DNA from 4 places in the Glutamicibacter mishrai genome. Region 3 is predicted to be linked to each of the others. Evidence: riboswitches for the same ligand, from Rfam matches in the RefSeq annotation. Region 3 holds a riboswitch; each other region holds the start of a gene.
What was found. Region 3 has a riboswitch for S-adenosylmethionine ahead of D3791_RS09660 (O-acetylhomoserine aminocarboxypropyltransferase/cysteine synthase family protein). Riboswitches for the same ligand answer to the same signal wherever they lie in the genome.

Region 1: it holds a riboswitch for S-adenosylmethionine, as region 3 does, so the genes downstream of both, D3791_RS05360 (OsmC family protein) here and D3791_RS09660 (O-acetylhomoserine aminocarboxypropyltransferase/cysteine synthase family protein) in region 3, are expected to answer to the same signal.
Region 2: it holds a riboswitch for S-adenosylmethionine, as region 3 does, so the genes downstream of both, D3791_RS11820 (O-acetylhomoserine aminocarboxypropyltransferase/cysteine synthase family protein) here and D3791_RS09660 (O-acetylhomoserine aminocarboxypropyltransferase/cysteine synthase family protein) in region 3, are expected to answer to the same signal.
Region 4: it holds a riboswitch for S-adenosylmethionine, as region 3 does, so the genes downstream of both, D3791_RS12705 (bifunctional o-acetylhomoserine/o-acetylserine sulfhydrylase) here and D3791_RS09660 (O-acetylhomoserine aminocarboxypropyltransferase/cysteine synthase family protein) in region 3, are expected to answer to the same signal.

Annotation. Positions count from the first base shown of each region.
Region 1 covers NZ_CP032549.1:1,124,347-1,131,889, reverse strand. The annotation lists gene D3791_RS05365 (L-idonate 5-dehydrogenase) at 1-890, shown strand, start outside; gene D3791_RS05360 (OsmC family protein) at 970-1,521, opposite strand; SAM riboswitch class IV at 1,553-1,672, opposite strand; gene D3791_RS05355 (DEAD/DEAH box helicase) at 2,057-5,026, shown strand; gene D3791_RS05350 (MarR family winged helix-turn-helix transcriptional regulator) at 5,035-5,478, opposite strand; gene D3791_RS05345 (2-hydroxyacid dehydrogenase) at 5,573-6,565, opposite strand; gene D3791_RS05340 (glucarate dehydratase family protein) at 6,559-7,543, opposite strand, start outside.
Region 2 covers NZ_CP032549.1:2,505,183-2,512,725, reverse strand. The annotation lists gene D3791_RS11835 (hypothetical protein) at 32-568, opposite strand; gene D3791_RS11830 (AraC family transcriptional regulator) at 632-1,498, opposite strand; gene D3791_RS11825 (cystathionine gamma-synthase) at 1,570-2,781, opposite strand; gene D3791_RS11820 (O-acetylhomoserine aminocarboxypropyltransferase/cysteine synthase family protein) at 2,781-4,082, opposite strand; SAM riboswitch class I at 4,170-4,260, opposite strand; gene D3791_RS11815 (LysR family transcriptional regulator) at 4,493-5,434, opposite strand; gene D3791_RS11810 (DUF1852 domain-containing protein) at 5,557-6,549, shown strand; gene D3791_RS11805 (methionine synthase) at 6,568-7,543, shown strand, end outside.
Region 3 covers NZ_CP032549.1:2,040,634-2,048,176, forward strand. The annotation lists gene D3791_RS09645 (DeoR/GlpR family DNA-binding transcription regulator) at 1-90, opposite strand, end outside; gene D3791_RS09650 (helix-turn-helix domain-containing protein) at 692-997, shown strand; gene D3791_RS09655 (CoA-binding protein) at 1,081-1,575, opposite strand; gene D3791_RS09660 (O-acetylhomoserine aminocarboxypropyltransferase/cysteine synthase family protein) at 1,575-2,948, opposite strand; SAM riboswitch class I at 3,068-3,162, opposite strand; gene D3791_RS09665 (histidine phosphatase family protein) at 3,289-3,834, shown strand; gene D3791_RS09670 (RNA polymerase sigma factor) at 3,930-4,427, shown strand; gene D3791_RS09675 (methylated-DNA--[protein]-cysteine S-methyltransferase) at 4,424-5,053, shown strand; gene D3791_RS09680 (shikimate dehydrogenase family protein) at 5,062-5,898, opposite strand; gene D3791_RS09685 (MFS transporter) at 6,079-7,416, shown strand; gene katG (catalase/peroxidase HPI) at 7,511-7,543, opposite strand, start outside.
Region 4 covers NZ_CP032549.1:2,691,587-2,699,129, forward strand. The annotation lists gene hutI (imidazolonepropionase) at 1-267, shown strand, start outside; gene tpx (thiol peroxidase) at 349-846, shown strand; gene D3791_RS12675 (phosphotransferase) at 908-1,798, opposite strand; gene D3791_RS12680 (hypothetical protein) at 1,865-2,260, opposite strand; gene D3791_RS12685 (phosphotransferase family protein) at 2,279-3,124, opposite strand; gene D3791_RS12690 (CPBP family intramembrane glutamic endopeptidase) at 3,186-3,941, shown strand; gene D3791_RS12695 (GNAT family acetyltransferase) at 3,960-4,379, shown strand; gene D3791_RS12700 (VOC family protein) at 4,422-5,066, opposite strand; SAM riboswitch class IV at 5,239-5,359, shown strand; gene D3791_RS12705 (bifunctional o-acetylhomoserine/o-acetylserine sulfhydrylase) at 5,450-6,808, shown strand; gene metX (homoserine O-acetyltransferase MetX) at 6,811-7,543, shown strand, end outside.

The DNA of each region.
Region 1 (7,543 bases), 920 kb from region 3:
GCGCCGCCGGGGAATCCATCCTCAGGGCACCGATGATTCTCGGACACGAGATCGTGGGAACTGTCATTGAAGCCGCCACCGATGGCAGCGGGCCAGCAGCCGGAACCAAGATCGCCGTGCACCCCGCAACACCGGGGGACACCGGCGAACCGTACCCGGCAGATCGTCCGAATCTTTCCCCGGGCTGCACCTACCTCGGCTCGGCCGCCCGTTACCCGCACACCGAAGGCGCCTTCGCTCGCGAAGTGAACCTGCCAACGCGCATGCTGCGCGAACTGCCTGGGGGACTCTCGCTGCGCGATGCCGCGCTGGCCGAACCGGCAGCGGTGGCGTGGCATGCCGTTTCGCGTGCCGGAGATGTCTCAGGCAAAAAGGCCCTGGTGATCGGGGCCGGCCCTATCGGCGCGCTCGCTGTGGCAGTGCTCAAGCGTGGCGGCGCCAGCGAGATCATCGCAGTGGATATGCACGAGAAGCCATTGGCCATCGCCCGGGAACTGGGCGCCACCTCCACCCTGCGCGCCGATGACCAGGAAGCCATCGCCAACATCAACGCAGATGTGGTGATCGAGGCCAGCGGCAACTATCGCGGCTTGGCCTCAGCGGTCCGCGGCGCAGTGCGTGGTGGCCGAGTGGTCATGGTGGGCCTGTTGCCAAGCGGCGAACAGCCCGCGCTGATTTCACTGGCCATCACCCGGGAACTGGAACTAGTCGGTTCCTTCCGCTTCAACGGCGAAATCGATCAGGTGCTCGAAGCCCTGGCCGACGGCTCCCTGCAGATAGGTGCAGCCGTCACCCATGAGTTCCCAGTGGTTGATGGGATTGAAGCCTTTGAAACCGCCAAGGACTCCTCGACCTCGGGCAAGGTGCTGCTCAACTTCCTGGACCAGTAGCTCTCGCGAGTCCCAAAGTGCACTGTGGCGGCCAGTAGTATCAATGGCCGCCACAGTGCACTGCTGTTTTCAGCTTAGGCTAGCTGGCTTCGATCAGCTGCACCGAGGTGGTGACGGGCACCGGGTTGGCGAAGAGGTCAAGCACGGGGCAGTGTGCATCTACTGCCTGGCGCAATTCCTCGTAGCGTTCGGCGGATTCCGGACCAGCAATCTGCACCTTCAGGTCCACCGAAGAGAAGCCGGGGCGGATGGAAGGATCGATGCCGAAGAGCCCGCGGACATCGAGCTGCCCGTCCGCAGTGATCTGGACATCGTCAACCTGGATTCCCAGGTTCTCGGCGTAGAGCCGATAGACCACGACCTGGCAGGACACCAAAGCTGCCAAAGCGTATTCAACGGGGCTGGCGGCCACGTCGCTGCCACCGAGCGCTGCTGGTTCATCGACGGTGAAGGTATGCTTGCCGGCGCGGATATTGCTGGCCACCGAATCAAAGCCTTCGCCCTGGACCGTAAAGGTCAACGCGGCGCTATGCGGTGCGGCGGAAATCCGTTCGCCCCAACCTGCACCTGCTTCTTGAAGGCGCTGTGAACGGTCCTCGGCTACTGAGAGTTTTGCTGTTGCGTGAGACATGGGGGAGTCATCCCCTTTCTGGCGCAGGGGGCGCCATCGTTTACGATCTTGGATTTCAAGATGCGTCGAATCGTCACCTGGGGCACCCCGCACAATGGCTCAAGGGTTGCCGTCCGCTCAGCCAGGGCCTTGATGAGTGGAACTCGTGATTCAGTAGTTCCTTTTTATCCGCTAACACTGGGCTCGGTAAAGTATCCACTTAACGTTTCGTCATGGCTGTCTTGTCGCTATGCATCGATAGGATGGAGGGTAGCAATCCGCTCTAACGCACTACTTTTGGATGGCGATGATGGAATTCCAGCTGAACTTTGAATCTCTGGACTTATTGGTCTCTGACGATGAACTTCGTGCTGGACGGATGTATCACAAAGCGGGTCTCGTTCAAGACGTTGACCGATACCAAAGGGTTAGCAGTTCAGGCGTCACCGGCCTGGTCGCAGGTCTTGAAGTGGTGGCGAATTTCCACATTGTGGGGGATCGCATTGAATTTGAAGGATTTTGCTCAGGGCATCCATCCGAAAAAAGCTGCGCAGAGGTGGCGGCGTTACTCCTAGAGGTCCTCAGCGACGAGGATGATCCGCTGATTGTTTCTGACATCGAATCGGACCCATACGCGTGGCGTCGCAATGCAGTACCTCAGTGGGAGCGAAATCTTAACCGACTGTTGCCGGTGCCCGAGGACGAAATAGACATTATTGAAGAACCTTTGGGGCTGATCCTGAAGATTCTTAGAACGCCTCGGTATGGTGGCGACGACCTGCTGACTCTTCAAGCGCGCCCAGCTAAGCGGGGAAGCAAGAGTCCTTGGGTGCAGTCCGGGGTGAGCTGGAAATCAGTGGCCTTTGACGAACATTTCCCTCGGGAACAGCGCCGAGCGGTAATTGAACTGAACCGTCTGCGAGAGCACGCAGAAAAGCAGAAGTATGGTCATTTCTGGGAAGCCAAGGACTGGATTTCCTTGATGGAGGTGCCCGGCAGGGACTTGATAGCTGCATTTGGAGAGCTTCGGGACGCTGGCGTAGCGATCATCAACGGTGCCACTTCAGGCAAATCTGAAGTGAACTTCAGCGAGGTACAGGCCCAGGCGTACCTGGATATGCGTCGCGGCGAGAACGGGTTGACGGTAGAAGGCATCCTCAGAGGACCTGTAGAGGAGCACACTCACTTATTGCCTATCGGCAACCCGCCAGCTCTTTTGGCGTATTCGTCGAAACCGCTGGAGAAATCCAAGGACTGGGGACTGGCCGAATTTGCCGAGCCCGTTTCGGGCGAGCTAGCGACCTTTATCGCTTCTGGTGTGCAGTTCATTCCGTCAACCGATGTCCAACGATTCGAAGATTCCCATCTGGACCGCATGAGGGCATTGGCACCGTTGAAAAGCGCTGACGTTTCCTACGCCATTCCCGAGCCTCCTCGCCCGGTGTTGAGGCTGCGAGTTTCCAGCACTGCCGAAACGGTGAATCTGCACTATTCGTGGAAGTACGCGCCCAAAGCGACCAAGCAGCGCAGCGTCGAAAAAGAGATCTTGGCTTCAATCAAGGATAAATTGGGCGACGACTCGGCGTTAGGCAACGTGAATTCACGCGGGATCTACGAGGACCGCGAGTTGAGCATCGATGAGTCCATCGACTTCATGGTCTATACCCTGCCGTTGCTTGAAGAACACCCAGATATTCTCATCGAAGCGCAGAATCAGCTACCTAAGTATCGGATCCTTGATACGCCGGCAACGGTCTCTATCGAGGCCGGTGAAAACACCGGCGACTGGTTTGATCTAACGGTCGAAGTCACCATCGATGACATCAAGGTGCCCTTCGCGTTGTTGCTGGCAGCACTCACTCTGCGATTGGATTACTTGGTCCTTGAAGACATGACGGTCATTCCCATTGCAAGTGAAGACTTCGCGCAATTGCGCCAGCTGATCGCAGAAGCTGGCGAACTAGGCAAAGTCGAAGGCAATACGATTCGAGTCCACAAGCTAAGCATTGACTGGTGGCACGAGCTGCTGGATCTGGGCATCATCGAAGCCCAGCATAGCCAGTGGTTGCAGAACATGAATGAGCTCAGCCGCGGTGAAGAACTTCAAAAGGTGCAGCTTCCCGAAAGCTTCAAAGCGAACCTTCGCCCCTACCAGGAACAGGGGCTTTCATGGTTGAATTTCCTGCGCACCCACTCGTTGGGCGGGGTACTCGCAGATGACATGGGGCTGGGCAAGACCGTCCAATTGCTGGCTTGTCTCGAACAGGCCCGCCTTGAGAATCCAGATCAAAAGTTCCTCGTCCTGGCTCCGACATCCGTCGTAGGCAACTGGATCAATGAAGCCCACCGATTCACCCCGAACCTCAAAACGTGGGGCATTACCTCGACAGCCAAGAAGGCCGGCCAAACCGTAGCCGATCAGTTGGGCGATGCCCAGCTGATCGTAACCAGCTATACGATCTTCCGGCTGTCCTATGAGGAATTCGAAGCCGCCGGCTTTTCCGTCATGATCATGGATGAGGCGCAACAGCTAAAGAACCACACATCCAAGGGCTACAAGCAAGCTCGGCAGCTGCCAGTTCCATGCAAATTCGTGGTCACCGGCACTCCGATGGAAAATAACCTGATGGAACTGTGGGCTCTGGTTTCGATGGCTGCTCCCGGATTGCTGGGCGGTCAAAACGCCTTCAAAGACAATTACCAAAAGCAGATCGCTGATGGGGACAAGGAACGGCTGGATCGGCTCAAGAGCCGTCTGCGTCCTTTCGTCCTTCGCCGTACCAAAGAACAAGTTGTGCCAGAATTACCTGCCAAGACCGAACAGATCCTGGAAGTGGAACTGGAGCCAAGCCACCGTAAAGCCTATGATCGTCGTTTCCAGCGTGTGCGTCAGGAAGTGCTCGGTTTGGTGGATGATGTTGATTCGAACAGATTCAAGATCTTGCAGTCCTTGACGCTGCTTCGCCAGCTGGCTTTGGACCCCTCACTGGTAGGCGAAGGGGACGGTGCCAGCGCGAAGCTCGAATTGCTGCGTGAAATGATGGGCGATGCCGTCGCCGAGGGCCACAAGATCCTGGTCTTCAGCCAGTTCACTAGCTTCCTGACCAAAGCGAAGGACATCGCCGTAGAACTAGGCATTGATCACGGCTATCTGGATGGCTCGACCAGTGGTGCCAAGCGCAAGGATCTGATCGAAGGATTCACCGACGGCGACTTCCCGGTCTTCTTCATCTCGCTGAAGTCTGGCGGCTTTGGCATCAACCTCACCGCGGCGGACTACTGCATCTTGTTGGACCCATGGTGGAATCCGGCGGCTGAGGCCCAAGCCATTGACCGAGCACACCGCATCGGCCAAGAGAAACCTGTCTATGTTTATCGTCTGGTTGCCAAGGACACTATTGAGTCCAAGGTGCTGGCGCTTCAAGCGAAGAAGACTCAGCTGTTCAATGATGTCCTCGGAGACGAAGCCCAAGCGGGCCAGCCAGCAGCGCTCAGCGCAGATGATTTCTTGGCCCTGATGGAGTAGTTTCCCGGTTAATCGAGTTCGTCGAAACTGATGTTCAGACGGTGTAAGAGCTCGCCGAAGTTCTGCAGTTCGCCTGGTTCCCATTCGGTGAGTTGACGACGAAGCTCCTGGCGCAGGGTGTTGCCGCTGGCCTTCCACTTCTCGTGTGCCATAGGTGTGGCAGAGACCAGCTGCGCCCGGCCATCGGAAGGATCTTGGGTGCGGTTGACCAGTCCAAGAGTTTCAAGATGTTTGACCAGTCGGGAGATGGTGGCCTTGTCTAGGCTCAGCGCTTCAGCCAGCTCGCCTTGCTGCTGGGCATCGTCGCGGATGACGAGGGCCAGTACCCGGTAACCAGGTGCTTGCAGGTCGGGGTGCACAGCTTTGGCGCGGCGCAGGAGCATATCCCGGGCGTGCAAAAGTATGGCGGTGAATTCTTCTTCAACCATGTGCAGCAGCTTTTCATCTTGCATGGGAACCATTCTATGGAGTGGACTGTCCCATGACAGAATTTCATCCGGCACGAATCGGCATTTGTGAATTCCCAGCCCTAGCGATTCCTTTGGCTCAGCTATCGGTGGCAGGCGCTGCGGATAGGGATCCGGGCAAGGCCGTGAAGGCGAGGATGTTTTCACAGATCTCGTCCACCCTGGATTCAAAAGTGTTCCGGGCATGTCCTGAATAATGCGGGGTAGCGATCACCCGTGGATGGGCGGCGAGCTGCCGTGTCAGCTCGGGAGCTTTGGTGCCGTTGGGCGCATCCCACCAGACATCCAAGGCAGCTCCGCCGATGATTCGCTGCTCCAAGGCAGCGATCAGAGCCTGGGCATCAATGATCGGTCCACGCGATACATTCACCAGGAGCGCATCTTTGCGCATTAGTTCGAGTTGCTCCGCGCCAATGAGACCGCGCGTCTCATCTGTCAGGGGCAGGCAGAGAACCACAACGTCACTGGTTTCCAGAAGCTCAGGCAGATGCTCCATGGACTTGACCCACGCCAGCTTCTGGTCGGCTTCTGAAGGCGTTGATGGATTGCGGCGAACGGCAATAGCTTTCGCGCCTAACGCCGAGACAGCCGCTGATGTCTTTGCGCCAATTCCGCCCAGCCCGATGAAACCGACAGTCAGGTCCTTGAACGTGCGGAACATTGGCACTGACTGGTCGGTGGCCACCGTCTTCCAAGTGCCTTCGCGCAATTCGGCGGTAACTTCAAACAGGCGACGTTCGTGGGCAAGGATGGCCATCAGCACGTACTCGGCGATGGAGCGTTCGTGATGCGAGGTGGTGGCAATGCCGGTGGTTGCCGGGAGCTGCTGCAAAGCAACACGATCCGTTCCCGAGCCGGTAACATGCACCAACCGCGCCTGGCATTGTTGCGCATCTTCGGGCGCGAGCTTGGAGCAGACGAGCACGTCGGCTTCCGCAATGCGCGATGACTGCTCTTTTGCCTGCAAATCGGCCACAAAATGCCATTCGAAGCCTGCCGCCAATTCGCGAAAGCGGGATTCGAAGCGGCTCACGATTGGATCGGTGACCACGATCTTGAGTGCGTCTACCATCGCGGGCTCTTGAGCTCGTAGCTGGGGTCGATGGATTGCATGTAACCGGTGTCGTTGCGCTGGCGCAGGCCGCAATCCAGATATTGCTGGTGCATGCGCGCTAATGCTTGGACATCCAATTCGATGCCAAGGCCTGGCGCGGTGGGGACTTTGACCCGGCCTTCGTGAATGCTCAGTACGCCGGGGACAATTACGTCGTCCTCTTCGCGCTTCCAAGGCCAGTGGGTGTCGCACGCGTAGTCGATATTCTCGGTGGCAGCGGCCAAATGGATCATCGCGGCGAAACTGATTCCCAGATGGGAATTAGAGTGCATGGAAAGCCGCAGCCCGAAGGTTTCTGCCATCCCGGAGAGCAGCTTCGAACGGCTAAGCCCACCCCAGAAATGATGGTCAGACAGCACGATGTCCACGGCTTTGGCTTCTATGGCCGGCGGCAGGTCGTCGAAGGCAACCACGCACATGTTAGTGGCAAGCGGCAACGCGACCTCAGCACGCACCGCAGCATTATCTGCAATGCTTAAACAAGGGTCCTCGAGATATTCAAGAGAGGATTCCAAGCGATGTCCGACCTTGATAGCTGTCGGCACGCTCCACACCCCATTAGGATCCAGCCGCAGCGGAATATCCGGGAATTCTTGATGCAACGCCTCGACGGCTTCAGCTTCCAGATCTGGCGGGAAGACCCCGCCTTTGAGCTTCAGGGCACGGAAGCCGTAGTCGTTGACCATAATTCGAGCTTGGGAGACTATGCCTGCCGGATCCACAGCGGCGCCCCAACGGTCGGGTTCCTGGCCTGGGTGATTGGCCCACTTGTAGAAAAGGTATCCGCTGAAATCCACGTGCTCCCGCACGCATCCTCCCAGCAGAGTGCTCACGGGCAGGCCGAGGATCTTTCCTTGGATGTCGAGGCAGGCAACGTTGAATGCGGAGAGCACCCTGTCATCAAGCGATGTCGTGGTGACCATGCCGCCGGTGCCG
Region 2 (7,543 bases), 460 kb from region 3:
ATTGCGGTTCGGGCTACGGCGATCACACGGCTTAGTCCTCCCTAATTTCTTCCGTTGTGACACTCGTCAGCTTGAGGGCGGCGGCTGCGACCAGGCGCGGATCCACGGACGGATCGGCAAATTGCTCGGCCAGCTCAGGCAGCCAGGGATCCAGCGGAAGCCCCGCGTCATCGATCCCACCGATCAGGCAGTCGGCCTGGATCAGCCGGTTTCCGGCGGTGCTACTCGGGATATCCAGCCAGTCCTGCATCAGGCCGCGGGCGCTCTTGAAATGGGTGCGCCCGGTGGTGGTGCGGCCGGCAGCGGCTTCGATCTGCTCGATCGTGGGGTTGGTGCCGGCATCGGTGATGGCTTGGAAGGATTCCCGGTCCAGCTTGTGCGCGCCGGTGCGGCGCACCGCGTGGGCAGCCTCGATCTGGGCGCGGGCCTGCTGTTGGCCGATGTGCTCGGTGAGCCAAGCGAAGTAGGCGGCGTGGCCGGCGAGAAGATCGCCGGAAAGCACAGCAGTGGCTGAGGCGATCAGTTGTCCCGCCTCAGCCAGATTCTTCAGTGCCTGCGCTGTGTCCATAGGAACGAGCATGCCCCGCGCAAGATACGACGCGGGGCATGCAGTGACGAGGTGTGGATAAGCCTAGCGGTCGGCTTCCACCGGGAACCACAGCTCGCAGGTGGCGGTGCTGAAATCAGCGGCCCGATCGAGCACGGCAACAATGGACGGGCCGGGACGCAATCGCCACGGGTTGGACGGGAACCACGAGGTGGCGGTGGAGGCCCAGAGCTCCTGCAAGGCCGCCGGGTAGGGCCCGGTCACGCTGAAAACCACCCAGTGGCCGGCGGGAACTTGGATGGAATCCAGGTCTTCGGGCACCGGGCCTGCGGGCACCGCGACCCCGTGCAGGTAGGTCAGCTCGCTGCCTTCCTGGTAGTCCGCATCAACCTGGTCGCTGACCTGCAGCAAGCCTGCCGGATCGGCGGCTGAGAGTTCCTTGAGCCGGGCATGTTCGGCCACCGGGATGGAGGCGATGTGCTCTTGGATGTGCGGGTTGGCACCGTGATGGATCAGCGGTACCTGCGCGGCGTATCCGATGAGCTGGAAGTTCTCTCGTTCTGTTATTCGTGCATCCATGGGGCGATTCCCTTCGACGTGCAGGCTGAACCTGATAATTGGTTGGCTTCGAAGGGGGCCGCCATTCTCGCGGATATCACCCACGGACGCGCCGTGGACAGCTCGGAAGGCCCGGCCAAATGCTTCGGCCGAGCCATATCCGTAGCGGATCGCGATGCTCAGCAGGTCCTCGCCTGTGAGCAGGTCCGCGGCGGCCTGGGTCATGCGGCGCCGGCGGATGTACTCGGAGACCGGCATGCCGGCCAGCGAGGAGAACATCCGCCGCACGTGGTATTCGGTGGTGCCTTCGGCGCGCACCAGCTCAGCGAGGTTGATCTGCTCGCGCAGATTCGCCTCGATATGCTCGATGAGCCGATTGAGAATTCCGATCATGTCTCCACCCTTCCCCATCTACTATTCTCCAGGGTTGGGGCACGCCGCCCGATCATCGCGGTTCGATGCGATCAGGCGTTTTCCAGAGTCTTTTCACGTACCCGGGTGACGACCGGTTTGGACGCAGCGCGGGCCGCGGCCAGCCCGCGTTGCAGATCGGCGATCAGATCTTCGACCTCTTCGATGCCCACCGAGAGGCGGACCAGATTGGCCGGGATCTCCAGCTCGGTGCCGATCAGCGAAGCGTGGGTCATTTCGCGCGGATAGCAGACCAGGGATTCCACCCCGCCCAGGGACACCGAAAGCTGGAAGTACTCCATGGATTCGGCGAAGGCGCGGGCGGACGCCTCGTCCTTCAGGGCCACCGAGACGATGCCGCCAAAACCGTGCTGCTGGCGGGCAGCCAGCTCGTGGCCCGGGTGGTTCTCAAGCCCCGGGTAGTAGACCCGGGTGACCTCGGGCTGCGCATCGAGCCAGCGGGCCAGCGTGGAAGCGGTGGCGCAGTGGCGTTCCATGCGCAGGCCTAGGGTTTTCAGTCCGCGGGCGGCCAGGTAGGAATCCTGCGGTCCGGCCACCGCTCCCCCGGCGAACTGCTGGTAGCCCACCGCTTCGGCCAGGGATTGCCCGCGGAAGAGGTGATCGGCCACGATGACCGCACCTCCCAGCACATCGGAGTGCCCGCCGATGTACTTGGTGGTGGAGTGGACCACCGCGTGGGCTCCAAAATCCAGCGGGCGCTGCAGATAAGGAGTGGCGAAGGTATTATCCACGACCAGCAGGGCACCCTGCTCGCGGGCGATGGCAGCCCAGCCGGCCAGATCGGCGATGCCCAGCAGCGGGTTGGAGGGGGTTTCCACCCAGAGCAGTGCGGTGTTCGGCTGCACGGCGGCGCGCACCGAGTCCAGGTTGGTGATATCCACCGCCGAGGAGGTGATCCCCCACTTGCTGTGCAGCTTGGAGATCAACCGATTGGTGCCGCCGTAGCCGTCGGCACCGAGGATGATGTGGTCGCCCGGTTCGAGCACCGCACGCAGCAGGGCGTCTTCGGCCGCGATGCCCGAGGCGAAAGCGAATCCGGCGGCCCCGCCTTCCAGGGCGGTGAGCTGATCCTGGAAACCGTCGCGGGTCGGGTTGGAGCCGCGGGAGTATTCGTGCCCGGAACGCAGCACGTTGATGCCGTCTTGGATGAAGGTGCTGGTCTGGTAGATCGGCGGGACGACCGCGCCGGTGTGCGGGTCCTTGTGCTGGCCGGCGTGGACGGCCTGGGTGTTGAAGCCAGTCATCATGCTCCTTGGGTTTGCGGGGCCAGGGCCTGGTCCAATGCCAGATCCAGGGCCTGGGTGAGGTCTGCGAGCAGGTCGGCTGGGTCTTCCAGGCCGACCGAGAGGCGCAGGGTTGAGGTGTTCAGGCCGGCGTCGGCCAGCTGGGAGGCAGAGAGCCGGCAGTGGGTCATGGTGGCCGGGTGCGAAATCATGGTGCGGGTGTCCCCCACATTTGCGGCCAGCGAAATCAGCTTGAGCCCGTCGATCACCGGGGAAACCAGCGACGGGTGGGCCAGCTCGATGGCCACCACGCAGCCGGTTCCCTTCGGCGTGAGCTTCTTGGCCAGCTCGTGGCTGGGGTGGGCGGGCAGCGACGGGTGGTGGATGGCCGCGATGCCCGGGTGGGCAGAGAGCTCGTGAATCAGGGTGGTGACGCTGCGCTGCACGTGGGCGGCGCGTACCGGCAGGGTTTCGATGCCTGCCAGGATGCCCTGGGCGCTGGCCGGGGCCAAGGTTGGGCCCAGATCGTGCAGGAATTTGGAGCGGACCAGCATCGCGTAGGCGGCCGGTCCGTGGCGTTCGAGCAGCGAGGTGTTGTTCAGGCGCACTCGCGGGGCGGCGATTTGCGGCCAGCGCGCGGTGTCGGAGAAGTCGAATTCCCCCGAGTCCACGACGATCCCGCCGAGTACCGAGCCGTGTCCGGCCAGGCCCTTGGTGGCCGAGTGCACCACGATGTCGGCGCCATGATCCAGCGGCCGCACGTTCAGCGGGGTGGCCAGGGTGTTGTCCACGACCACCGGGATGTTGTGCTCGTGGGCGATGGCCGTGATAGCGGGAAGGTCGGCCACGGTGCACAGCGGGTTGGAGACGGACTCCAGGAAGAATGCGCGGGTGTCGTCCTCGATGGCCCCGGCCCAGGCGGCCGGATCGGCCTGGTCGACAAAGCTGATGCGGATGCCGAAGTCGGCGAAGGTGTCGGTGAGCAGATCCACGGTGCCGCCGTAGAGCGAGGAGGACGCCACGATGTGCTTGGGTCCCTGGGTCAGCGCCAGCAAGGACAACGCCACCGCGGACTGGCCGGTGGCGGTGGCCACCGCGTGGGCTCCGCCTTCCAGTGCTGCCACACGCTGTTCAAGGATCGAGACGGTGGGATTGCCGGTGCGCGAGTAGGTGAAGCCGGCCTGGCGCAGCGCGAACTTCTCGATCGCTTCGGCATGCGACTGGAATTGGTAGGCGGCGGAATTGTGCAGTGGCGGCAGCATCGGGCGGAAGTCTCCGCTCGGGCGGTATCCTGCGTGGACCGCGTCGGTTCCTTGGCTCATAGCTCCTCCTCGATTCTCTGCGAGGGAGTGCACCGATTAGGCATCGTGCAAAGGCACGAAGCACAGCGCGAAAACGCGTTCGGAACTGCTCCATCGTTCCTGGCATTAGCACCTTTCGGTTTCCCGATGGTTGCTGCGACGTCAACGAGCCAGATCTCTTAGTCGCTCTTGATGGTTTGTTGTTCTTCCATGGTTGGCCATGGGCTGCGAGGGGTGCAAGCGCTATCGGGCGGCGGGCTTCATACAAGGCCGCCAAGCTTCATATGTCGTGCACTTGTCATGATGACGCGGTGGCTGGCGCCACTTTGTGACGCACCAAAATGAGAATACCCCCGAGACTTTCAAGGCTTTTTCGGAAGTTTATGACGAAGGAGCGGCACTCGATGACCGAGAGTTACGCTGTTGGCGGCTCAGCCGAGCACTTCCACCCCGAAGCTGGCCACCACTGCGCGGACTTCCTGCAGGTAGCGCTGAGCCTGGTCGGTGAGCGGGATCGCGGCGTGATCGATCCAGCCGATCTCGATGCGCTCGTCGATGTCCAGCGGGATGGCAACGATGGATGGATCCAGCTCGTCGCTGATGATGCCGGTGGAGATCGTGTACCCGCCCAGGCCGATCATCAGGTTGAAGATGGTCGCACGGTCCGAGACCTGGATTTCCCGCTGGCTGGAGCGTGTGGAGAGCACTTCCTCGGCGAAGTAGAACGAGTTGTTCGCCCCTTGATCGAAGGTCAGCCGGGGCAGGTTTTCGAGGTCTTCGAGGGTGACCTGGTCACGGGTGGCCAGCGGGTTGCTGCGCGATACGAAGATGTGCGGGTCGGCGAGGAACAGCGGGTGGAACACCAGGCGGGATTCGCGCAGCAGCTTGTCGATGACTTTCCGGTTGAAGTCGTTGCGGTAGAGGATCCCGATATCGCTGCGCAGCGTGCGCACGTCCTCGATGATTTCCTCGGTGCGCGTCTCGCGGAGCGAAAACTGGTACTCCTCGGCCCCGCTGGCCTGGACCATCCGGACAAAGGCATCCACCGCAAAGGAGTAGTGCTGGGTTGAGACACCCAGCAGTCGTCTTGCCGCCGGCCGGCCGAGGTAGCGGTGCTCCAGCAGTTCCACTTGCTCCAGGACCTGGCGGGCGTAGCCGAGGAATTCTGCGCCCTCGGCGGTGAGCGTCACTCCCCTGGCCGAGCGCACCAGCAAGGTGCGCCCCACCCGCGATTCGAGCTCCTTCATCGCCGCCGACATGCTGGGCTGCGCGACGTAAATGAGGTCGGCGGCAGCCGAGATCGACCCCTCCGAGGCCACCGCCACAAAATAGCGCAGCTGCTGCAGTGTCAATCCATTCGAAACCTGAACCATAGTTTGAGTCTATATGAATCCATAGTTATATCGAGTTACCTGATATCAAGAATCACCCTGCATGATTGACGCAACGACTTCCCCTCGGCCTGTCCAGGCCTCCCAAATACAGATTGGCCATCATGGCAGACGCATTAAATTTCAGCATTAGCACCACAAGATTCGACGAGAATTACTCCCCTTCTGCGAATTCTCGAACCACGACAAACTTCGCCAATTTGGCGCGCGGAGAGCGCCGCGAAGAGAACCTTCGCAATGCCCTGACGATGATCAACCGCCGTTTCAATTCCCAGGCTCACTGGGACAATCCCCAAGGTGACCGCTATGCACTGGAATTGGAAATCATTTCCGCAAATGTACATGTTTCTGCCAATAATACCGATCAGGAATTTCCCCTTTTAGAAGTGCTTGAAACCACGATCGTGGATAAACTCACGGGTACCCGGTCCCAGGGCATGGTCGGCAATAATTTTTCTTCTTATGTCCGCGATTACGACTTCAGCGTGGTGCTTCCAGCTTCGTGCAATGACAGCGGAGCCCCGGTGCTTCCGGAAGATTTTGGCGATCTCCATGGGCAGCTCTTCCAGCATTTCTTGAACTCACAGGCGTACCGTGAGCGTTTTGCCCAGCTGCCGGTGGTCTGCATCAGCGTCTCGACTTCCAAGACCTACTTCCGCACCGGCAACAGCCATCCAGTGCTCGGTTTGGAATACCAGCAGGATGAAAATTCATTGACCGACGCGTACTTCGGGAAAATGGGCTTGAGCGTGCGTTACTTCATGCCGCCGGGCGCTGTCGCACCGCTGGCGTTCTACTTCCGCGGCGACCTGCTCAATGACTACACGAACCTTCAGTTGATCAGCCTCATCAGCACGATGGAAACGTTCCAGAAGATTTATCGCCCGGAAATCTATAACGCCAATTCGGCCGCTCCTTCTGTGTACCACCCGAGCCTGGGCGCCGAAGACTTCTCCCCCACTCGCGTCTTTTATGACCGCGAAGAACGAACTCAGTTGGGCAAGATCCAAGGCAAGTTCACCGAAGAGCATTTCATCATCCCGAATCGCCAACTGCTAGATCAGTGGTCTTCCTCCTACCCGACTCCAGTCGCCTAAGATTCCGAAAGATAACTCATGACTTCCCCGCTTATCCCCACGTCGATTGTCGGCAGCCTGCCCAAGCCGTCATGGCTTGCCGAGCCTGAAAAGCTCTGGTCCCCTTGGAAGCTTGAAGGCAAGCAATTGCGCGAAGGCCAGCAAGACGCCATGCGCGCAGCGGTCCTCGAGCAGGCCCAGCGCGGCATCGACATCATCTCCGATGGCGAGCAGTCGCGCCAGCACTTTGTCACCACGTTCATTGAGCACCTGAGTGGTGTCGACTTCGAGAAGCGCGAGACCGTGCGCATCCGCAACCGCTATGACGCCAGTGTCCCCACCGTCGTCGGTGCCGTTGAACGTGAAAAGCCGGTATTCGTTCAGGACGCGAAATTCCTGCGCTCCTGTACCGACAAGCAGATCAAATGGACCCTTCCTGGCCCCATGACCATGGTCGACACCTTGTACGATGCGCACTACCGCAGCCGCGAGAAGCTGGCCTGGGAATTCGCGACCATCCTGAACCAGGAAGCCCGCGAGCTGGAAGCCGCCGGGGTGGATGTCATCCAGTTCGACGAGCCTGCCTTCAACGTCTTCTTCGACGAGGTGGCCGACTGGGGCATCGCTGCGCTGGAGCGCGCCTGCGAGGGACTCAAAGCCGAGACCGTAGTCCACATCTGCTTTGGCTACGGTATCAAGGCGAACAACGATTGGAAAGCGACTCTGGGCGCTCAGTGGCGCCACTACGAGAAGTCTTTCCCGCTGTTGCAGGCTTCCTCCATCGACACCGTTTCGCTGGAGTCCCACCATTCGAATGTCCCGCTGGAGGTTGTCGAATTGGTGCGCGGCAAGCGAGTGATGCTCGGAGCTATCGACGTGGCCAATGACGCTGTGGAGACTCCTGAGGAAGTCGCGCAGACTCTGCGCAACGCACTCGAATTTGTCGATGCCGACAAGCTGATTGCCAGCACCAATTGCGGCATGGCCCCGTTCCGCCGCGATGTGGCCCTGGCCA
Region 3 (7,543 bases):
TTCAAAGCGTTCGGCGAGTTGCGCGACGGAAACTTTTCCGTCCGATTCGAGCTGCTCGACGATCAGCCGGTGTCGTTCTTCGGCGAACATTTTCTGCCTCCGGGATTCCTCATGACCTGCACCACATGAATCTGTGTTTCCATGACTTTATGCCCGAATGCGTGGGAACGTCAAGTGAAATGTGAGGGAAATTTAACGAACCGGACATTTGAAAGTGGTTATAGTTGGCATTTTGCCGTATGAGATGCCTGTGGGCCGCAAAAATCGGCCTGGAAACTTTGATCAATCAAGTCTGGGTCCGCGGTTTGTGCAGGTCCTGGCATTCGGGATCCGATGCCGCGGGTTCACTCTTGCCGACTAATCTGAGCTTCTTTCAAGTGACCACGTATACCTCTTGAGTTCTAGAACGTATGGGTAGCAAAATCTTGATATGTGGGAGATTGATGTCGAGATCATCGAAGGCTGGCTCATGTCGTTTGATGAACAGTCGTAGGCTCACGTGATTCTGCGCTGAGGCTCCCGGGTCCCAGAAGGATTCGCATCTAATTCGCAGATGAGCCCGCAGGGCACGCCAACTTATTGGTGGCTGGTGATAAGCGCGGACACTGGGAGAACTGGTACCGAGAAAACATTCCTGTCGCGGATTATTTGTACGAAGCTCATTTAGAACAGCTACAGAAAGGCGGACGCAATGACTAAGAATCTCGAAGAGCTACTGGCGCAAAGGCCTGTGAACGAACAGCTCGCATCAATATTTGAGAATCAATTGCGCGCCGAAATCCGCGCCTATCGTCCCAGGGAGTTGCGTGAAAAATCAGAACTCACGCAGACCGCGATGGCTAAGGTCCTGGACGTCAGCCAGAAACGAGTCTCCAACATCGAGCACGGCGCGGTTGAGCGGGCACAAGTTGATACTTTGCGCAGGTACGTTGAAGCGCTCGGTGGGACGTTGCTCGTGGAAGCGAAATTCGGCGATGAAACTTATCGGATCGCCTAGAGCTGGACTGTAAAAGACAGCTAATGCCGGTGCCGGGCAACCAAATAAGTTGCCCGGCGCCGGCATTAGATCATCAGGACTGGTTAGGCGAGCACCTGGCGCTTGGAAGAAATCACGCCCGTATTAAAACCGGCCAGGCGCAGTCCGCCGTGGAAACGGGCGTGCTCGATCTTGACGCAACGATCCATCACGACGTTCAGGCCGGCTGCTTCCGCTCGGCGTGCCACGTCTTCATGCCATGAACCTAGCTGGAGCCACAGGGTCTTCGCGCCCACAGCCAAGGCCTCGTCCAAAACCGAGGGCAGGTCATCGTGCTTGCGGAAGACCTCCACCAGGTCCGGGGTCTCTGGCAGATCTGCCAGAGACTTGTAGACCGGCTGGCCCAAGATCTCATCCAGTACCGGGTTGATGAAGTACACCTTGTACTTGGACGAAGACAGCAGGTAGGTCGCGACGAAGTAGCTGGCACGCGAGGGCTTGTTCGATGCGCCCACGATGGCAATGGTCTTGGTGTCGCGCAGGATGCCCAGACGCTCGGCTGCGCCCGGACCTTCCCAGGTGCGTTCGGTGGTGCTCATTAGTTAGCTCCCTTCGGTGCGGCAGGAATGGCGCAAGCTGCACCGTCATAGGTTGGTGCCGCGAATTCTTCGGCAGAACCAGCAACGGCTTCCTGCGAAGCGGTTAGTGCCTGATCCAGATCCCAAAGGATGTCCTCGACATCTTCCAGACCCACCGACAGGCGGATCAGGTCTTCTGGAACGCCGGCGGCAACCAGCTGGTCAGCGCTCAGCTGCTGGTGTGTGGTGGACGCTGGGTGCAGCACCAAGGTGCGGGCATCACCGATATTGGCCAGGTGGCTGGCCAGCTGCAAGGCTTCGATGAACTTGGAGCCGGCTTCGCGCCCGCCCTTCACGCCGAAGCTGAAGACCGAGCCGACTCCCATCGGCAGCAGTTCCTTCGCGTGCGCATGCTGCGGGTGCGATTCCAGGCCCGCGTAGTTCACGTAGGTGACGCGCGGGTCTGCTTCGAGCCATGCGGCAACCTGCTTGGCATTGGCCAAATGGTTGTCCATGCGCTGAGGCAGGGTCTCCAGGCCCTGCAGCAGCTGGAACGCCGACTGGGCTGGCAACGCCGGGCCGAAGTCGCGCAGTTGTTCGCTGCGCAGCTTGGTCAGGAAGCCGTACTCGCCGAAGTTGGCCCACCAGGAGACATTGCCGTAGCTGGCTACCGGTTCGGTCATGGCGGGGAACTTGCCGTTGCCCCAGTTGAACTTGCCGGATTCCACCACTACGCCGCCAAGGGTCGTGCCGTGGCCGCCGATGAACTTGGTTGCCGAGTGGATCACGATATCGGCACCGTGCTCGATCGGCCGCAAGATATATGGGGGAGTGAGCGTGGAGTCGACGACCAGCGGAATCAGGTGGCGGTGCGCCACCTCGGCCAGGCCCTTGAGGTCGGCGATATCGCCCGAAGGGTTGGCTACCACTTCGGTGTAGACGGCCTTGGTGTTCTCCTGGATGGCGGCCTCGAAGTCGGCTGGATCATTGGAGTCGATGAAGGTGGTGTTGATGCCGAAGCGGCGCAGTGAGACGTCCAGCTGAGTGATGGTTCCGCCGTAGAGCTTGGAGGAGGCCACGATGTGGTCCCCGGCCTGGGCAAGGGCGGCGAAGGTGACGAACTCGGCGGCCATGCCCGAGCCGGTGGCTACTGCGCCGATGCCGCCTTCCAGGGAAGCCATGCGCTCCTCGAAAGCAGCGACGGTCGGGTTGCCGATGCGCGAGTAGATGTTGCCGTACTTCTGCAATGCGAAGAGGTTGGCTGCGTCATCGGCATCTTTGAAGACGAATGAGGTGCTCTGATAGATGGGCACTGCGCGGGCGCCGTGCTCGGCATCGGGGGTGCCACCGGCGTGCAATGCGCGGGTGCGGAATCCAAACTGATGATCTGCCATGATGGCTTACGACTCCTTGTCGATTGGGTTTTCGCGATTCACCGCTAGGCGGTGGCGCGATCGAGGCAGGAATCCCGGAATCAATGTCGCTTCCTGTTTTTGCTTAAACAGGAAAAGCGGCTGCATCGTTTCTGGCGGTAGCACCGTAACCACCGGATGTGGCAGGTTGCTGCGGCTTCATCGAACCAGATCTCTCAGCCGCTCGGGATGGTGTAATAATCTTCGCAACATGACCGTTCGTGACCTAACTATGAGTCGTAACGTTGCGTATTGGACGTAATATCGGAGATTCTTCGATATCCATGCTCGCCGGTACGCTGGACTCATGGATACTGCGCTGGTGTTGATCAGACACGGACTGACCGATTGGAATCTGGCTGGCCGCCTTCAAGGGCGTACCGACATTCCACTGAATGACACCGGACGCGGACAAGCCCGCGGTGTCGGCCGCGAATTGGTAGGCCAGGGCTTCTCCTTGATCCTCGCTTCCCCTCTGGGCCGGGCCCAGGAAACCGCCGCATTGATTGCCGAGGAATTAAACGCAGAAACCGGCCAGCCGGTCCCGGATCTCATCGAACGCGGATTCGGGCCGTTGGAAGGCCGGATCATGGCCGAGGTCTCCGACGAGGAATCAGTGTCGTTGCAGTCCCAGCTCGAACCCATCGACGATATCCTGCGCCGGGCGATTCCCGCTTTGATTGACCTGTCGGTGGAACATGCCGGCAAGAAGGTGGCCGTGGTGAGCCATGGCGCAACCATGCGCGCCATCCGCGATGCACTGGCTGGAACCAAGCTGCCACGAGGCGTGGAAAACGGCGAGATCATCCAGATCAATATCCAACGCCTCAACGAGCTGGCTGAAGAACTCGATTTGGTCAGCTGCTAGGACCTGGAAGTTTTCTTCTCCGGAACCTCACACTTTTGCAGCGCACTGCGTTTACATGGTGAAAGCCCGTCAAGGCGCCAAACTTCAGGAGAGCCATGCAAGTACCCTTTGAGCGGATAGTCCAGGATTATGGGCTGAACGTATTACGGGTTTGCCGTGCCTTGCTTGATGAGCACCGCGCCCAGGACGCCTGGTCCGAGACCTTCCTTTCCGCGCTCAAGGCCTATCCGCAGCTGGCGGATGATGCCAATGTCCTCGCCTGGCTGGTGCGTATCGCGCGCAACAAGGCCATCGATGAACTGCGCAGGAACAAGCCGGAGATCCTTGACGATCACCAGCAATGGGACCACGCTGACGGCCAACCGGATCTTGGGCTGGAGCTGGAGAACCTCCAGCTCTGGCAAGAGGTTGCCCAATTGCCCCAGAAACAACGGCTGGTAGTCGGGTACAGGTATCTCGGCGGGTTGAGCTATGCGCATATAGCCCATCTGGTTTCCGGGACTGAGGCCGCGGCTCGGCGTGCAGGCAGCGACGGGATCAAGAACCTTCGCCGGATACTCGGCGACGACACACTGTGGCAGGAGCAGTCATGACTGACTCAAGAATCAACCCAACCGCAACCGGAGAAGAAACCGCGCTTTTGGAAAAACTGGGCAATGAACTTCGGGCCAAGGCGCAGGCCGAGGAACTGCTCGACGTTTCCTACCGCATCGTTGATAGCCCGGTAGGCTCGCTGCTTTTGGCCAGCACCACGGCTGGCCTGGTGCGGGTGGCCTTCGAAACCGAAGACCACGACAAGATCCTTGAACTGCTCGCTCAAAAACTCAGCCCGCGAATCCTCAAGGATCCTTCGCGCCTGGATGCCGTGGCCAGGCAGCTGGACGAGTACTTTGCCGGAACCCGGCACAATTTCGACGTGCCCTTGGACCTCAAGCTCTCCACTGCCTTCCGCCGCCAGGTTCAGCTGGAGCTGGGCGAGATCGGCTACGGGCATACCTGGAGCTACTCGCAAATGGCCGAGCGCATCGGCAACCCGAAGGCCGTACGCGCCGTCGGGTCAGCCTGCGCGACCAATCCGATCCCCATCGTCCTGCCGTGCCACCGGGTGCTGCGCACTGATGGGTCATTAGGCGGATACCTGGGCGGACTGGAAGCGAAAACAGAATTGCTGAAGCTGGAAAATCCGGACTTCGGTGGTGCGCCGGGCACGCTGTTCTAGAGCCCGGCTCAGTTGTTTTCGCGGATGCGCTTCAGGGAGAGCTGCAGCTGGGCAGCGGTCTGTTCTCCCAAGCCCAGCAGCGGAATCATCGCTTCGGCTTGAAGCAGCAGGTGCTCCCAGCCGTCGGAATATTCCAGGCCCTGGTCTATGGCCGACTGGATTGTTCCCGTGACGTGCTTGCCGTACACGAAGTCATAGACAAAGGTTCCAGGCGTGAGCCGGGTTTTGCCCCAAGGCGCTGGGTCTTCTGGATACTTGCCGATGGGTGTGGCATTGATGATCAGCGAGGCTTGCGTGGCTGCTTCGGCAACGTGCGAGAAATCCACGGTCCTGCCCCGGATTCCCATGCCATTGGCCAGGGACAACAGCTCTGCTGCGACATCCTGGTTTCGGTCCGTGATGGTGACGGTGCCGATGCGCCCCTTGAGCGCAACCAGCGCGGCCCGAGCGGCGCCACCTGCGCCGAGCAGCAAAACGTGATCATGGGATTTCGCGGCAAGCCTGTTTTCTACGGCAATCAGATCAGTGTTGTAGCCGTGGAGCTGATCGTCCTGCCGAATCAACAGGTTTGCTGCGCCGCTGAGGCTGACCTGTTTGGAGCGTTCGTCCGCGATGGCCGCGGCCCACTGCTTGTGGGGCATGGTCACGTTGGCGCCAATGACGTCCGCGGCGAGCAATCCGTCATGCACTTCCTGCATTCCGCTTTGCGCAGGTACGTCCCAAGTCAGATACTCCCACTTGTTGCCAAGCTCTTTGAATACTGGATTCCAGAGGTCGGGTGACATGGTGTGGGAGGCGTGGGATCCGATGATGAATAGTTGTGTTGCGTTGTCCTCGTAACTCATTGTTGTCCTTCCGAGACGAACTGGTTCAGTGTTGATGACGCAGGCCGTTTAACATCTTGTGACACGCCTCACCTTTGCTGTACTTTATTCATTGTCGCATATCGCACAGATGTGCGCATTGCGTACAACTGGCATAAGTGCAGGACGTGAATCATCCCCGCTGCTGTGGAAGGACACCCCATGAGCAAGACCACCACCCATACGAGCCCGAACCTCGATGAGGAGCAACAGCGCAAGCTCAAGCGAGCCAAGAAAGCGGCGCTCGCGGGATTCCTCGGCGGCGCGCTGGAATACTATGACTTCTTCATCTACGCGACCGCGGCTTCCTTGATCTTCTCCAAGATCTTCTTCCCGGCCGGGGATGCGACCATTGCGCTGCTGGCCTCGTTTGCCACCTTCGGCGTCGCCTACATCGCCCGTCCATTCGGAGCGATCTTCTTCGGGCATCTCGGCGACAGGCTGGGACGCAAGGCGGCGCTGGTGATGACCCTGGTGCTGATGGGCTCGGCAACCTTCCTCATCGGCGTGCTGCCGGACTTCTCGACAGCCGGCTACTGGGCACCGGCCCTTCTGGTGATCTTGCGCCTGATGCAGGGCTTGTCCGCAGGAGCGGAAACAGCCGGCGCTTCGGCGCTGTCCACCGAGGAAGCGCCCGAAGGGCGCCGCGGCTTCTTCGCCAGCTTCTCCATGAGCGGCATTTCCTTCGGTATCGTCCTCGCGTCGCTTGCTTTTCTTCCGGTGGCCGCGATGGAAGAATCGGCGCGGTTGGCCTGGGGCTGGAGGATCCCATTCTGGCTCTCGCTTTTGGTTCTCGTTGCCGCCTACCTTGTGCGCCGCTCATTGGAGGAGCCCGAGGTCTTCGAGGAAAAGCAGGAAGCGGACGCTACGGTCAAGCTGCCGTTCACCAAGATGATCACCACCCACCCAGCGCAGTTCGTCCAGGTGGCGCTGATGTCCTTCCAAGTCGTCACGAATACATTCATGCAGTCCTTTGGGCTCTCTTACGCGGTATCCGTCGGCATCCCGGCTGCCACCATGCTGTGGGTGAGCATCGCAGGCAATGTCATTGCCATTGCCAGCCAGCCATTCTTCGCACGTCTCTCTGACATCTACGGGCGCAAGAAGGTCTTTATCGCGGGCGTCATGGGATCTGGCGTGATGATCTTTGTGTACTTCTTGACGATTTCCACCGGAAATCTGGCCATGATTTTTGTTTCCAGCATGCTGATCACGGCCGGAACGTACGCCGCGTCGAACTCGGTCTACCCGGCCTGGTTCTCCGAGCTGTTCAACGTGAAGGTGCGCTATTCGGGAATGGCCATCGGCCTGCAGATCGGCATCCTCTGCGCCGGGTTCACCCCGATGCTTGCCACCGCCCTTGTGGGAGATGTGACTGCCAACTGGGGCCCTGCGGCGTGGATCGTAGCTGCCTCTTCGATCCTCGCTGTGATTGGCGCGGTATGGGCCCGCGAAACGAGCAAGACTGATCTGCGCGAACTAGGCAACCCAGTTCCTTAACGCCAGCACAATGACAGCTTTCAATTAACGACGGTGGCCGCCACCTTCCGAATCAATCGGAAGGTGGCGGCCACCGTTGTGCGCCGTGGGCTGCTTACTTGCGCAGCTCGAAGCGGTCTGCATCCAT
Region 4 (7,543 bases), 650 kb from region 3:
AATCCCGGCACCAGCTACACGAGCAATATGAACTTCTGCGTGGCCACCGCGGTGCTGCAGATGAACTTGACCTTGGCCGAAGCCATCGAGGCTGCCACCTACGGGGGAGCGCTGGCCCTCGGAGTCCAAGACGAAGTGGGATCTCTCGAAGTCGGTAAGCGTGCAGACCTGCTCGTTCTTGATGCGCCGGCTGCCGCGCACCTGGCATATCGTCCCGGGATGAACCTGACCCACAGCGTGTACCGCGCTGGCCAATTGGTGTTCTGAGGCAGTTCAAACCGCCGACTTGTTCTGACCGGTTCGCCGAAAATCTGGCAGTCAATTAGCCATTCGTGATAGACAAGAACCATGGCTAATACTGCTTTTAAGGGAACTCCCGTACAGACCATTGGTGAACTGCCAGCCGTAGGCTCGCAGGCTCCATCATTCACCCTCACCGACACCGGCCTTGCAGATGTCACCAGCGAATCGCTGGCTGGCCGCCGCGTTGTCCTGAACATCTTCCCATCGGTTGATACCGGCGTGTGCGCTGCCAGCGTTCGCCGCTTCAACGAACTGGCTGCCGGCCTGGAGAACACCACCGTCGTGTGCGTATCCGCTGACCTTCCATTCGCACTGGGCCGCTTCTGCGGTGCCGAGGATATCGAGAACGTCACCGCCGCTTCGGTCTTCCGCTCGGACTTCGGTTCGGACTACGGCGTCACCCAGATCGACGGCCCGCTGGCCGGCCTGCTGGCGCGCTCGGTCATCGTCTTGGACGAAGCCGGAAAGGTGACCTACACCCAGGTAGTTCCTGAGATCACCACCGAGCCAGACTACGATGCAGCAATCGCAGCACTGAGCTAAACCGCACAAAGGCCCATCCACGCTTCGAGCTTGGATGGGCCTTTGCTGTACCTGGCCGAGACTACAGCTCGCGCAGCAGTTCGCAGGTCCTGCCTAAAAACAGTTGGGCCAACTCTTCTCTTGGACTCACCGACGTGAAAACTCCCGCCAACATCAGGGCCGCGTCCAGCCGCAGAATCCTCCATGCCGCGGTGGATTCGTCAACCACTCCGGATTCCCGCCGATAGCCTTCGACGATGTCCGTGTAGTCCAGTCCATTTTCCGTGATGGCCGAGTATTCCTGAATGCGGGCGAGTTCCACTTCCGGTGCCGCAGTCAGCGCGTTGCTCCAATCAATTAATGCTTTGGGTGCGCCGTCTATCACTCGGATGTTCTGCCGGCGGATATCCATGTGCAACAAGCTGACTCGACGTAATGACTTTTCAAGTAGTGCGATCAGCGCTGTTTCCTGGGGCAACGAGGGCATCTGATGTTGTGCGCTGAGCCGCGAGTAACGATGAGAAATGCGTTGGCCGAGGTAACGATAAATGTTCGCGTGTTGGCTGGCTTCATCAATAGGTGGTTCCTGCTGATGCATCTGTGCCAGCACGGCGCCCACGGCATGCTGATCTAAGGGCGTTCCATCGTCGTCGATGATTTCTGTGATCAACACCGGATAGCCATCTTGGACAACCAATTGCTCCGGACGGGCAGAAGGCACGCCGTGATCTACCGCCCACGCGCTGAGCTTCAGCTCCTTATGCTGAAGGTCTCGCGCCGGAATCTTCGGATTATTTGCGGTATCAAAAACTCGTGCACGCGGGACACGGTAACTTTCGCGCCGTTTTTCCGTGGCCGCGATGAAAAACAGAAATTCAACACCCTCGCCAGCAAGGAATATGTCGTTCGCTCCTCGTCGATTGGCCAGGCGCGTGGCCGCCGTCGAGGCACTGATCGCTACTGGGTAAGACATCTGTTTCCTGTCCGTTGGCTACGGAAATTTGATTTTGTAATTGGTGGCTCAAAATTCCCCTGCACGTTATGAATCAGCCACTGAGACTTGTAATCGCTGCCCCTGCAGTTCAGCAGCGACAAAGTTGAGAGATTGCGAATAGCTGCCCAAGGTAATTTCCTGGTGGACCACGTTTCCGTCGGACGAACAGGGAACATTGATTTCCCCGTGGTCCGTGCTATCGCTGGTGTTCCATTCAATCGTGGACGACCTCTCCTCACCAGAACATTGCATGGCCAGAGAATACTGTCCACCGTTCAGTGGGAAACCCAACGATAACTCTTGATTCGGCTGCGTCACCTCAGTTCCAATGGATACCAATTCATGCTCCTGGTGCAGGGCGTCGGCTGAAGCCTGAATATCATTGGCGGAGCATCCGCCAAGGCAGAGGGAAACCATCGCCAGCAAAGCGGCTGGTACCACGGACCTACTTCGCAATGTTCAGCTCCCCACAGCCTGCGCGGCATTCTCAATCCGCGGCCCGATCTTGCGCAAGAGCTTATCGATCCTTGGGTCATCGGTGCGCGAGAGGGTATCCGAGAGTCGCTCCAGGCTCATCAGCCCGAGCCAGATCTTCGCCCGATGCGCTTCATCAGGGCTCGGCGCAATCAAATCCACCATCTCCAGCCCGTGCCACAGGCTCAAGTACGCGGTGTTCAGCGCCGGATCCCAGGCGGCGGCCAGATCCCAGTCCAGGATGCCGATCAGCTCTTCATCCACCCAGTGCATATTGTGCCCGGCCAGATCTCCATGGACCAGGCTCGGCGGCACCTGCGCCAACTCATCGAGTTGCGCCCACAGGCTGCTGGCCGGGCCGCGCAATTCTTCAGGCAAAGCATCAAAACACTGCTGTTGGCGCTCATCGGTCCACGAGCCGCGGAAGGCAAAAGGGGAGGCCAGGTGCTCGCGCAGCGGTTCAAGCTCGACCTGGGCCAGGTCGCTGACCAGCTTGCCCAAGATTTTGGGGTCCCCGTAGTGCGGTTCATGGGCGCTGCCCGGGATGAAGGACATGGCTACCGAGCCCAGGGAGTCCACCGTCTGGATCTGCGAGGTCGCCACCGGGATCTGGTAGTCCAACTGATCGGACACGAGCTCAAGCAGCTTGATCGAGCGCGGCATTTCTTCGGTGGCGTCGATGGTGCGAGCCATGCGGATCACCGAGTCCGGATTGGCGATCACCACCTTGTGGAACTGTCCGCCCTCGTTGACCGACGCGTGCTCCCAGGAAAGATCGGGGCGCAATCGGCGGGCGATCGACAGTTCTTCTTCCGTGGCAGGACGGGACACAGATGCTCCTTTAATTCGCTACCTTCAGGCTACCAAAGCCCGCACACAGCCTGATCAGCCTATGATCGAGAACGTGAATGCCAAGATCCTGAAGTTCGAGATCGCCCTGGTCCTTGCCTTGTCGCTGGGGCAGAGCGCGATCTATTCGATCATGAGTTTTGCCGATAAGGCCACGCGGGGTCCGCTGCGCGAACAGACTACCTCGCTGAACAACCAGCTGAGCACCCGCGAATTCTTCGACCTGTCCTACCAGCTGCTAGATATCCTTTTCGCGCTGGTGCCGGTGGCGCTGGCCCTGTATCTGATGAAGCGCAGCCTGGGCCTCGGCACACGCGAGATCGGTTTTGACCTGCGCAAACCTGGCCGCGACGCCCTGGCCGGCACAGGGCTTTTCCTGGCCATGGGGCTTGGCACCCTGGGGGTCTACGCAGCCGGCCGGGCGCTGGGCATCACCACGGCGCTGTCCGCGGCCAATCTGGGGGACTATTGGTGGAGCGTGCCGGTGCTGCTGCTCTCGGCGGTGCGCCATGCGGTGCTCGAGGAAGTGCTGATGCTCGGCTTCCTGTTCAGCTACGCCAAAAAACTGCAGCTGGGATTGTGGACCACGATCATCAGTTCGGCGGTGATCCGCGGCAGCTACCACCTCTACCAGGGAGTGGGGCCGATGATCGGCAATATGCTCATGGGCGTGGTCTTCGGCTGGGTCTACCACAAGTACGGTCGGGTAATGCCGCTGGTGATCGCGCACTTCCTGCTTGATGCCATCGGATTTGTCGGATATGCGCTGATCGGCCCGGCGATCGGGATCGGCGGCTAACCCGGATAAACTGCAAGAATGCAGATTTTCGAGCTGGCTGAAGAACAGATTCCCGATGCTGTGGCGCTGTGGGAAAACACCGGGTTGACCCGGCCCTGGAACGATCCCTACGCCGATGCCAGGCGCGCTTTGGAAACCCCCACCTCCACGGTGCTGGCCATGATCGAAGATGAACAAGTTCTGGCCACCGTGATGGCCGGCCACGATGGGCACCGCGGCTGGCTGTATTACGTGGCGGTGGACCCGCAGAGGCAGGGCTCCGGGCTGGGCGCCACGATGGTGGATGCCGCCTGCGCCTGGCTCGCCGAGCGGGGCGTGCCCAAGGTGCAGCTGATGGTGCGCAGCGAGAATACCGCGGTGCGTGGCTTCTACGAGCGTCTTGGGTTCACCGATCTTCAGATCCTTGCCCTGGGCAAGCGCCTGGATGCCGGCGCATAAAAATGAAAGGTGGGGACGCCATTGTCCCCACCTGCCAATGTACTACAACACCACTGGGCCGTTCTCGGTTTCGAAGGTCACCGACATGATGCCCGGAGTGCCATTGGGCGCCTGGTAGGCCATGGTCACTGCCCCCAGGTGCACGTTTTCCGGCTGCCCCAGCCACTCCAGCACCCGATCGCGGGAGCCGGCAATGGTGATCTCGCTGATCGCCCCGGCCGGCTCCAAGGCTTTGGAAGGATGCAGGTCCTTGGCTTCCTCGTCCCAGGAGATCAGGTACGGGCATTGCGGGTCGGCGATCAAGCCCTTGATGCCGATCTGCTGCCAGGTCAGCTCGCGGCCATCGGGGAACTTGCGGTTGCCCGGAACCGCCTTGCGGCCCAGCCGGTCTTCGGCGCTGGATAGATCGTCCACCGAAACGCACCAGCCCATCCAGCCGCCACCGAGCTCCGAACGAGCCCGCACCGCTTGGCCGAAGGGGGCCTTGTCGCTGGCCGGGTGGTTCAGCACCTCAACGACTTCCAGGTACTGTCCATGCTTGAGCGGGAAGATGACATTGCGCGTCCCGAACCTCGGATGCACGCCTCCCTTGACGAACTCCAGGCCGAGCGACTCGGAGATTCTTTGCGCGGTTGGCAGCAGCCCATCCGGGCCACAGGCATAACTAACGTGATCTAGCCTCATCATGAAGCCATCATGGCAACATGTGACCGCAGTCTCTACTTAGGCGACCCTAATCTTTTTTGCTGAATCGAATTCTCTGCGGCAAAAGCGCGAAGTATGTGAAATATGACCGATTGCGACCATTTCAGGGCGCTTGCATTGCAAAGATCTTCGGTTTTCGGGCACACTGGAAACAGGTCATGAGTCCCAGTAACAAGCCCCGGCTTACTGGGCGGCAACCCTCCAACCGCGGTGGGGTGCCCCGGGTGAAGACCTGGCCCTTAGCTGCACAAGGCGGCTAAGGACAAGCGCGGGTAACCCTGGAAGACTTCTTGATGAGGTGCTTCCTGTCGGTGTCTTCTCAGTGGTGTACCCCCATAGTCATGAAACGCTATTTGGAGGAAACCATGAGCAACAACTGGTCATTTGAAACCCGTCAGATCCACTCCGGCCAAACCCCGGATCCGACCACCGGCGCACGCGCGCTGCCGATTTTCCAGACCACATCTTTCGTCTTCCCGACCGCACAAAGCGCCGCCGCCCGCTTCGCCCTGCAGGAACTGGAACCGATCTACACCCGCATCGGCAACCCGACCACCGACGCGGTGGAAACCCGGATCGCCGATCTGGAAGGCGGAGTGGGAGCGCTGCTGCTCTCCTCGGGCCAGGCCGCCACCACCTTCGCCATCCTGAACCTCGCCGAGGCCGGCGACCACCTGGTGGCTAGCCCCAGCCTGTACGGCGGAACCCAGAACCTGCTCAAGCACACCCTCAAGCGCCTGGGCATCGAAGTCACCTTCGTGGCCGACCCGGATAACCTGCAGGACTGGCGCGACGCGGTCCGCCCGAACACCAAGGCGTTCTTCGGCGAAACCATTTCCAACCCGCGCCAAGACGTGCTGGACATCGAAGAAGTCGCCAAGATCGCCCATGAAAACGGCGTGCCGCTGCTGGTGGACAACACCCTGGCCACCCCGTACCTGATCCGCCCGATCGAATTCGGCGCCGACATCGTGATCCACTCGGCCACCAAGTTCCTCGGCGGCCACGGCAACGCGATCGCCGGGGTGATCGTGGACTCGGGCAACTTCGACTTCGCCAAGGACCCGCAGCGCTTCCCGGGCTTCAATACCCCCGATGAGTCCTACAACGGCCTGGTCTTCGCCCGCGATCTGGGCGTGGACGGCATCCTCGGCGCCAACCTGGCCTACATCCTCAAGGCGCGCGTGCAGCTGCTGCGCGACCTGGGCTCCGCAGTCTCGCCATTCAACGCCTTCCTGATCGCCCAGGGGCTGGAAACCCTGTCCCTGCGCATCGAGCGCCACGGCGAAAATGCGCGCGAGGTAGCCAGCTGGCTCGAAGCCCGCGCCGAGGTGCAGAAGGTCGCCTATGCGGGCCTGGCCTCCTCGCCATGGTTCGAGCGCGCGAAGAAGTATTCCGAGCACGGTGCCGGATCGATTATCGCTTTCGAGCTTGCCGGTGGCGCTGCCGCCGGACAGGCGTTTGTCAACGCGCTGGAGCTGCACTCGCACGTGGCCAACATCGGCGATGTCCGCTCGCTGGCCATCCACCCGGCCTCCACCACCCACGCACAGCTTTCCGAGGCCGATCAGATCGCCGCCGGCGTAAGCCCCGGCCTGGTCCGCATCAGCGTCGGCCTGGAGAACATCAAGGACATCCTCGCCGACTTGGAACTGGGCTTCAACGCTGTTGCCGCCCTGGATTCCGCGGCCGGCGATAACAAGGAATTGCAGGAAACCCTTTAGGAATGGCATCCATTGCAACCACCGAAGAACCACAGCTCGCCGGCGGCCAAGACGGCATGATGCGCCGTAGTGCCGTCGGTGAGCACCACTTCGAATTCGGCGGCTACCTGCCGCAGGTAGAGCTGGCCTATGAGTCCTGGGGAACCTTGGATGACGACCGGTCCAACGCCGTGCTGGTAATGCACGCGCTGACCGGCGACGCCCATGTTGCCCAAGGCGACGCGCACAGCGCTGGCTGGTGGGACGGATTTGTCGGCCCCGGGGCCACGATCGACACCGATAAGTACTTCGTGCTTGCCGTGAATATGGTCGGCGGCTGCAATGGATCCACCGGCCCGTCCTCGCTCGACGAGCACGGCGTGCCCTACGGCTCACGCTTCCCGTTCGTCACCATCAAGGATTCGGTGCGCCTTGAAGCCCGCCTCGCGCAATTGCTGGGAATCACCTCCTGGCATGCGGTGATCGGCGGATCGATGGGTGGCGCGCGAGCGTTGGAGTACGCGGTCGAATTCCCCGAACAGGTCAAGAACCTGGTGGTGATGGCTTCCTGCGCCCAAGCCACGGCCGAACAGATCGCCTTCGCCCAGGTGCAGGCCCAGTCCATCAGGCTGGACCCGAACTTCAACGGCGGCGATTACTACAGCAACGGGGCTCGTCCGGATGCCGGGCTCGGCCTGGCTCGGCGCCTTGCGCACATCACCTACCGCTCGGCAGCCGAGCTGGAGGCCCGCTTCG